2 regions of the Microbacterium resistens genome follow, and region 1 is predicted to be linked to the other one. Evidence: riboswitches for the same ligand, from Rfam matches in the RefSeq annotation. Region 1 holds a riboswitch; the other holds the start of a gene.

Region 1 (4,401 bases):
GGCTATCCGCCCGTTGGTTTCCGTTCACCCGGCGCGACGACAGTGGATCCGTGCTTCCCGAGGGATTGGATGCCGTGCTCACCGGTCCGTGGGGACTGGCGCTCATGGCGCTGCTGGTCGTGGGCGACGCCTTCTTCGTCGTCGTGCCCGGCGAGATCGCGGTGACGGCGCTCGGCGCGCTCGCGGTGTCGCTCGGCTCGCCCGCGCTGTGGGCGGTCGTCCTCTGCGCTGCGGCAGCCGCCGCCGTCGGCGACGTGGCCTGCTATCTCATCGGACGCGGGGTCGGGGTCGAGCGGTGGCGGTGGATGCGCTCGCGCCGGGTCCGGGCGGCACTGGAGTGGGCGCGCGGCCGCCTGGATCGAGGGACCGCCACGGTGCTGTTCACCGCCCGGTTCGTCCCCTTCGCCCGGTTGGCGGTCAACCTCGTCGCCGGCGCGTCCCGGATCCACCCGCCGCGGTACCTGGGACTGGTGGTCCTCGCGGCGACAGGGTGGGCGGCCTACCAGGCGGCGATCGGAGCGGCGATCGCCGCGATCGTCCCGGGCGGGCCGCTGGTGGCGATCGTGGTGTCCGTGGCGCTGGCGGTCGGGATCGGCCTCCTGATCGACGTCGCCGTCACGGGAGCGCGGCGCGCCCGACGGCCCTCCCCTCCGCGGCGGGGCGAACAGTAGGCTGGCGCGCATGAGTACCGAAGACAATGCCGTCCCCTCTGAGGAGATGAAGCGCAAGTTCAAGGAGGCGCTCGAGAAGAAGAACGCGCGGCACCGCAACGGCGAGGCGCACCTCGACGGCGACTCCGCCGTCCACGCGACCGCGGCCCCGCAGATGAAGCGCGAGTTCCGACGCAAGAGCGGCTGAGACACCGTCGGCGAGGAGGGAGGACCGGTCCGTCCGGTCCTCCCTCCTCTCTGTCTCCGGCGGACGGCGAGCGGCCCGGGTGGCGATCCGCGCACGGGAGGATTAGCGTCGAGCGGGTGAGCACTGCACGATCGACCGCCCGCGGGCGTCACGCGCGCGCCGTCGGGGCGCGCCTGGGGAGCGCGCTCGTGCTCGCGGCCGGACTCCTCGTCGCCGCCCCCGTGGCCGGGCACGCCGAGGACTATCCGACGTGGGAGGACGTGCAGAGCGCCCGCGGCGACGAGCAGGCGACCCAGGCGCAGATCACACGGATCGAGACGGCGCTGAGCGCTGCGCAGTCGCAGGCCGCCACTACCTCGCGGACCGCCCTCGACGCGGCCACCGCCGCGAAGACCGCACGCGCCGAGGCCGACGCCGCGGCCCAGCGCGCCGAGTTGCTCGCGGCGCAGAGCGAGGACGCGGCCCGAGCCCTCGACGAGACCCGGAGCGCATCCGGGGCCCTGGCCGCCGGTCGCTATCGCGCCGAGTCCGCCGCGCCGACCGCCGTGCGGCTGTTCACCGCGGCCGATCCCGATGAGCTCCTCACCCGCCTCGGCGTCCTCGACCGTCTCGACGAGACCTGGGCGACGCTCGCCCGTCGCTCGCAGGCCGATGCCGCCCTGGCTTCGACGCTGCGCGATCAGGCGGCCGAGGCCGAGCGCGCCCGCGCCGCTCTCGCCGCCGACGCGGAGAGGGCGGCCCAGAAGGCCGCAGAGGCGGCGGACACCGAGGCCACGACGGTCTCCGGACTCCGGGGACACGTCGACACGCTCTACGCCCAGCTGGCCGCGCTGAAGGACACCACCGCGGAGACGGAGCGACGGTACTGGATCGGCCAGCAGCTCGAGAACGAGCCGCCGGCGGCGCCCCCTGCCGCTCCGGCCCCGGCGCCCGGAGGCGATCCCGCGCCGGCGCCTGCCCCAGCCCCGGCACCCGCCCCGGCACCGGAGCCCGAACCGGCCCCCGCGCCCGACCCGGAGCCCGCGCCCGAACCGGCTCCGGCACCGCCCGAGGTGATCGTCGATCCCCAGGGCGCCCAGGACTACGCGCGCGGAGCCCTCGCCGGATGGGGGTGGGGCGGGGACCAGTTCGAGTGCCTGGTGCTGCTGTGGAACCGCGAGTCCGGCTGGCGCGCCGATGCCATGAACCCGTCCAGCGGCGCCTACGGCATCCCGCAGGCGCTGCCCGGCGAGAAGATGGCGAGCGCGGGCCCGGACTGGCGGACCAACGGGCGCACGCAGGTGGACTGGGGACTCGGCTACATCGCGGACCGCTACGGCTCCCCGTGCGGTGCGTGGCAGCACTCCGAGAACACCGGCTGGTACTGAGTGACACCGGCTGGTGCCGAGCACTGAGCCATGGTGCCGCCGACAGGATCGCACGGTCGCCGGTGGTAGCGTCGTAGCCGTCCTCAGGGCGGGGCGGAAATCCCCACCGGCGGTGTCGCGGCGTTGTCCGCGCGAGCCCGCGAACGGTCCCCATGGCGGGGACCGCCGACCCGGTGCGAACCCGGGGCCGACGGTCACAGTCCGGATGAGAGAGGACGGAAAGAGGTTCCCTCATGTCCAAGATCGCCATCGTCGCCGCGCAGTGGCACGCCGAGATCGTCGACGAGGCCGTGACGGCGTTCATCGCCCGTCTCGGCGAGCTCGGTCTCGACGACGTCGACGTGTTCCGCGTCCCCGGCGCTTTCGAGATCCCCCTGCACGTGACGCGTCTCGCCCGCAGCGGCCGATATGCCGCCGTCGCCACCAGCGCGCTGGTCGTGGACGGCGGGATCTACCGGCACGACTTCGTCGCCGCCACGGTCGTGGACGCGCTCATGCGGGTGCAGCTCGACACGGACGTCCCGGTGTTCTCAGCGGTGCTGACGCCGCACCACTTCCACGGGCACCAGGAGCACAGCGACTACTTCAGCCGGCACTTCGCCGTGAAGGGGCGCGAGCTCGCCGACGCCGTGTCCGGCACGCTCACCAGCCTCGACGCGATCGGCTGATCGGGGTCCGATACCGACGATCGGGGCGCGGGGTGGGGCCGATCAGCCCCACCCCGCGCCCCGAACCACCCGGGTACGCCCCGCTCACTCTCCGGCGAGACCGCCGAGCAAGTGCCCGAAGGACTTCCCCTGGCCGAGGTACGTCGCCGGGTCGAACGGATCCGCACCGCCCGCCGGCTCCCGGCGGGCGATCGCCTCGGCGAGCTCCCGGGCGCCGCGCTCGACCCGCGAGCTCAACGGAGCGACGTCGTCCGCGTTCGCGCCCCAGTCGCTGGAGGCGGCGAACACGCCCGTCGGCACCGGCTCCGCGTGCAGGTAGGTGAACAGCGGACGGATCGCGTAGTCGATCGCGAGCGAGTGCCGGGCGGTGCCGGCGTTGGCCCCGATGAGCACCGGGGTACCGGTGAGCGCATCGGGGTCGAGCACGTCGATGAACGACTTGAACAGCCCCGAGTAGCTCGTCGAGAAGATCGGCGTGACCGCGATCACCGCATCGGCGGAGACGACGGTGTTGATCGCCGTCTCGAGCGCCGGGGGCGCGAAGCCCGTGAGCAGGTTGTTCGTGATGTCGTGGGCGAGGTCGCGCAGCTCGATCACGTCGACCGACACCTCGATGTCACGCTCCGCCAGGGCCTTGGCCGTCTCCGCCGCGAGGCGATCGGCGAGCATCCGGGTCGACGACGGGTTCGACAGCCCCGCCGAGACGACGGCGATACGACGTGCGTCCATGTCAGTTCGCTCCCTTCGTGGCGGCGGCGCCGAACGCCGACCCCGCGGCCGGCGGAACCGCTCCGCCGTCCTGGTACGGCGACCCGGCGGTGAGGTTGTCCCCGCGGTTCGCTCCCGGGCGCGCCTGGCGCGCCGGGCCGTCGCCGTACACGGCCTTCACCCGCGCGGCGTGCGTCGGGGCGTCGGGCACCGTCGCCGGCCGGTTCTGGGCCAGCTCCTTGCGCAGCACCGGGACCACCTCGCCGCCGAGCAGGTCGATCTGCTCCAGGACGATCTTGAGGGGCAGGCCCGCGTGGTCCATCAGGAACAGCTGGCGCTGGTAGTCGCCGAAGTGGTCGCGCATGGCGGCGTAGCGGTCGATCACCTGCTGAGGCGACCCCACGGTGAGCGGGGTCATCTCGGTGAAGTCCTCCATCGACGGTCCGTGTCCGTAGACCGGGGCGTTGTCGAAGTACGGACGGAACTCGTTCACGGCGTCCTGCGAGTTCGGGCGGATGAAGGCCTGCCCGCCGAGTCCGACGATGGCCTGCTCGGCCGTGCCGTGGCCGTAGTGCGCGTACCGCTGGCGGTACAGCTCGATCAGACGCTGGTAGTGCTCCTTCGGCCAGAAGATGTTGTTCGCGAAGAAGCCGTCACCGTAGTAGGCGGCCTGCTCGGCGATCTCCGGCGTGCGGATCGAGCCGTGCCACACGAACGGCGCCACGCCGTCCAGCGGACGCGGGGTGGAGGTGAAGCCCTGCAACGGCGTGCGGAACTTCCCCTCCCAGTCCACGACGTCC
Region 2 (4,401 bases), 300 kb from region 1:
AAGGACACCGCCCGCATCTACGATCTGCAGAACCCGACGTCGAAGATGTCGAAGTCCGCCGAGAGCGACGCCGGCGTCCTCTGGCTGCTGGACGACCCGGCGAAGTCCGCGAAGAAGATCATGCGCGCGGTGACCGACACCGAGGGCAGCGTTCGCTACGACCGGGACGAGAAGCCCGGGGTCTCCAACCTGCTCACGATCTACGCCGCGCTGACCGGACGACAGGTCGCCGCGATCGAGGACGAGTACGCGGGCCGCGGCTACGGCGATTTCAAGAAGGGTCTCGCCGAGGTCGTCGTGGAGGAGTTCGGGCCCGTGCGGGAGCGTGCGCAGGAGCTGCTCGCGGACCCGGCCGAGCTCGACCGCATCCTCGCGGCGAACGCCGCCCGCGCCGACGAGGTCGCCGACGCGACCCTCGCCGACGTCTACGACAAGGTCGGCCTGCTCCGCCGCGTCTGACGGTCCGCCGGGCCGGCGGTGCCCGTTTTGGGGCTCGTTACGGCACAAGAACACCCCGAAACGAGCCCCGAATCCCCGAACGGCGCCCCAAGAACCGGCGCTGACCGGGGCCGGGAACCGGGGCGGCGGCCCCTCCGAGATATCCTGGAGGGATGGATTCCGTCGTGCTGCACACCGATCGTCTCGTCCTCCGCCCGCCGACGGAGACCGACGTCGACGCGATCACCGCAGCATGCCAGGACCCCGAGATCCCGCGCTGGACGACGGTCCCCAGCCCGTACTCCCGCAAGGACGCGGAGGACTTCGTCGCCTTCGTCGCACAGGCCTGGGACGACGGCAACGAGGCCGTATGGGGCGTCTACCGCGACGAGTCCCTCATCGCGTGCGTCGGACTGCACCACATCACCGAACACCGCGCGGGCGGGCACGCAGAGCTCGGGTACTGGACCGCTCCCGCCGCACGCGGGCACGGCTACCTCAGCGAGGCGGCCCGCGCCGTCGTCGACTGGGGTTTCCGTGACCTCGGCCTCGCCCGCATCCAGTGGCAGGCGGTGGAGGGCAACATCCCGTCGGCGCGCACCGCCCGCGGCCTCGGCTTCCGCTTCGAGGGCACGCGCCGTCAGGCCCTCGTCAGCCACCGCGGCCGCGACGACGGCTGGACGGCGGGTCTGCTGTCGACCGACGACCGCTCCCCCGTCGATTGGCCGGTGGATCTGGGCTGACCGAGCGGGGACGAGACCGGCACGGATGTCGGCGTCCGGTGGCAGGATGGGCGCATGCCCGAGATGCCGGAGGTCCAGGGTCTCGTCGACTTCCTCGCCGAGAGGACGACAGGTCTGACGCTCACGCGCGCCGCGGTGTCCGCCATCGCCGCGCTCAAGACCTTCGACCCGCCGCTGACGGCGCTGCCCGGCGCCGCCGTGCGGGGCGTGCAGCGACACGGGAAGTTCATCGACCTGGACCTCGCGGCGCCGGGCGGCGAAGGCCTGCACCTCGTGTTCCATCTCGCCAAGGCCGGGTGGCTCCGCTGGTACGAGCAGGTGCCGACCGCCCCGGTCCGTCCCGGCCGCTCGCCGATCGCCCTCCGCGTGGCCTTCGACGACGACAGCGGCTTCGATCTCACCGAGGCGGGCACGAAGAAGTCCCTGGCCGTGTACGTCGTCCGAGACCCCGCAGAGGTCCCCGGGATCGCCCGGCTCGGCCCTGACCCCTTGGATCCCGCCTTCACGAGGGAGACGTTCGCCGCGCTCCTCGAGGGGCGACGCACGCAGATCAAGGGGCTCCTGCGCGATCAGGGGGTGATAGCCGGGATCGGCAATGCGTACTCGGACGAGATCCTGCACGCGGCGCGCATGTCGCCGTACGCGGCGGCCGCCTCTCTCGGCCCGGAGGACGTGACCCGGCTCTACGACGCCATGCACTCCACCCTGGCCGAGGCGGTGGCCGCGGCCTCCGGAAAGCCCCCGGCGGACCTGAAGGACGCCAAGCGGCGCGGGATGCAGGTCCACGGCCGACGCGGCGAGGCCTGCCCCGTCTGCGGGGACACCGTGCGCAGCGTCTTCTTCGCGGACCGGTCCCTGGAGTACTGCCCGACCTGTCAGACCGGTGGGAAGACGCTCGCCGACCGCCGCCTCTCGCGATTGCTCAAGTAACCCGGAGACGCGGGAAAGATGCAACGGAATAAGATCGGGGGTGATGCGTTGAGGAGACTCAGAGCATCAACGTGCTCCGGGGTCGGTGAGAATCCGAACCGGCGGTGAGAGTCCGCGAACCGAGGACGCGCCCCGCGCGACCGAGGCCGATCCGGTGGAATTCCGGAACCGACGGTGATGCGAGGCAGAGCCTCGTCAGTCCGGATAGGAGGCAGCACGCGAGTATTCGACGTGCGTCCCCGGAGCCATCGATCAGGTCGGAAAGGGACGACGCACATGACGACGACGGCGGCTGAGCGCGCGGCCATGACGCGCGCCATCGAGCTGGCCCGTCGCGGTCCCCGCGGCGTCAATCCGCAGGTCGGCGCCGTTCTGCTCTCCCCTACGGGTGAGACCCTTGCGGAAGGCTGGCATCGCGGCGCCGGGACCCCGCACGCCGAGGTCGATGCCCTGTCCCGCCTCGCTCCCGGCGCCGCGCACGGCGCCACCGCGGTCGTCACGCTCGAGCCGTGCAACCACACCGGTCGCACCGGCCCGTGCGCGGTCGCCCTCATCGAGGCCGGCGTGTCGCGCGTCGTCTACGCGCTGGACGACCCGGGAGAGCTGTCGGGGGGCGGGGCCGAGCGCCTGCGCGGCGCCGGCGTCGACGTCGAGGCCGGCGAGCAGGCGGACGCCGCCAGGGAGGTCGTCGCCGACTGGATGACCGCCCAGCGTCTCGGGCGCCCGCACGTCACCGTGAAGTGGGCCCAGAGCCTGGACGGACGCGCGGCCGCGGCCGACGGGTCGAGCCAGTGGATCACCGGCGCCGCCGCGCGCGCCGACGTGCACCGCCGTCGTGCCCGGGCGGATGCGATCGTCGTGGGCACGGGAACCGTCCTCGCCGACGACCCTGCGCTCACCGCACGCGACGGCGGCCGCCTTCTCGACCACCAGCCGGTCCCTGTCGTGATCGGCAGCCGTGCGGTCCCCGCCGACGCCGCGCTGCGACAGCACCCGCACGAGCCGATCCTGATCCCCGGACACGACCTCCGCGAGGCGTTGCTGCTGCTGCATGACCGCGGCCTCCAGCGCGTCTTCGTCGAGGGCGGCCCGACGCTCGCCAGCGCGTTCGTCGCCGCCGGGCTCGCGGACGCCGTCCTCGCCTACATCGCGCCGGTCCTGCTGGGAGGCCCCCGGCTCGCCCTGACGGACATCGGCGTCGCCGACATCTCCGGGGCGCGGCGCCTCGTCGTGGACGAGTGGCTGCCCCTCGGAGCGGATCTGCTCGCGATCGCCCGGCCCGCCTCGCCCCACGACCACGACGGACCCCCCGAAGGAGCAGCCTGATGTTCACCGGAATCATCGAGGAGGTCGGCGAGATCACCGCGATCGTCCCGGCCGGAGACGGCTGGCGGCTCACCGTGCGTGCTCCCCGCGCGGCCTCGGACGCCGTGCACGGGGAGTCGATCGCGGTGAGCGGCGTGTGCCTCACCGTCGTGGGCTCCACGACGGACACCTTCGACGCCGATGTCATGAAGCAGACCCTCGACGTCTCGGCGATCGCCGACGCGCAGGTCGGCACGCGGGTCAACATCGAGAAGGCGATGCCCGTCGGCGCCCGCCTGGGCGGGCACATCGTGCAGGGGCACGTGGACGGCATCGGCACGGTGCTCGACGTCCGCCCGGGTGCGCAGTGGAGCGTGCTGCGCGTCTCCCTGCCTGCGGACCTGGCGCCGCTGGTGGTGGACAAGGGGTCGATCAGCGTCGCCGGAACCTCCCTCACGGTCAGCGCCGTGAGCGCCCCCACGGCCGCGAGCGGACACTGGTTCGAGGTCTCCCTCATCCCCGAGACGCTCGCCGCGACCACTCTCGGCGCCCTCCGGGTCGGCGATCGGGTCAACCTCGAGACCGACGTCCTCGCCCGTCACGTCGAGCGCCTCCTGGCGTTCCGCGCGCACACTCCGGCAGCTCAGACCCCCGGCGCACCGGACGCCGGCACGGAAGGAGGCTCGCGATGAGCCTGTCCACCATCCCCGAGGCCCTCGACGCGCTGCGCGCCGGACGGCCCGTCATCGTCGCCGACGACGAGAACCGCGAGAACGAGGGCGACGTCATCCTGTCGGCCGAGCTGGCCACGCCCGAGTGGGTGGCCTGGACCGTGCGCTGGTCCTCCGGCTTCCTGTGCGCGCCCATGCCCGCCGACATCGCGGACGCCCTGAACCTCCCCCCGATGGTCGAGGTGAACGAGGATGCCCGCTCGACCGCGTACACGGTGAGCGTGGACGCCGCCGCCGGCGTCACCACCGGCATC

Evidence for each region. A riboswitch is a leader RNA that binds a small molecule or an ion and turns the genes downstream of it on or off. The one in region 1 is predicted to bind FMN.
Region 2: linked by a shared signal. The riboswitch ahead of ribD (bifunctional diaminohydroxyphosphoribosylaminopyrimidine deaminase/5-amino-6-(5-phosphoribosylamino)uracil reductase RibD) and the one ahead of K8F61_RS06960 (6,7-dimethyl-8-ribityllumazine synthase) in region 1 are both predicted to bind FMN.

What each region holds. Positions count from the first base shown of each region.
Region 1 is NZ_CP082781.1:1,421,837-1,426,237, forward strand. Features, by position in the region: gene K8F61_RS06945 (DedA family protein) at 51-671, shown strand; gene K8F61_RS06950 (DUF5302 domain-containing protein) at 682-858, shown strand; gene K8F61_RS06955 (aggregation-promoting factor C-terminal-like domain-containing protein) at 975-2,225, shown strand; FMN riboswitch at 2,301-2,446, shown strand; gene K8F61_RS06960 (6,7-dimethyl-8-ribityllumazine synthase) at 2,459-2,893, shown strand; gene K8F61_RS06965 (FMN reductase) at 2,978-3,622, opposite strand; gene K8F61_RS06970 (LLM class flavin-dependent oxidoreductase) at 3,624-4,401, opposite strand, start outside.
Region 2 is NZ_CP082781.1:1,722,814-1,727,214, forward strand. Features, by position in the region: gene trpS (tryptophan--tRNA ligase) at 1-459, shown strand, start outside; gene K8F61_RS08285 (GNAT family N-acetyltransferase) at 612-1,181, shown strand; gene K8F61_RS08290 (Fpg/Nei family DNA glycosylase) at 1,236-2,111, shown strand; FMN riboswitch at 2,180-2,332, shown strand; gene ribD (bifunctional diaminohydroxyphosphoribosylaminopyrimidine deaminase/5-amino-6-(5-phosphoribosylamino)uracil reductase RibD) at 2,388-3,437, shown strand; gene K8F61_RS08300 (riboflavin synthase) at 3,437-4,108, shown strand; gene ribA (GTP cyclohydrolase II) at 4,105-4,401, shown strand, end outside.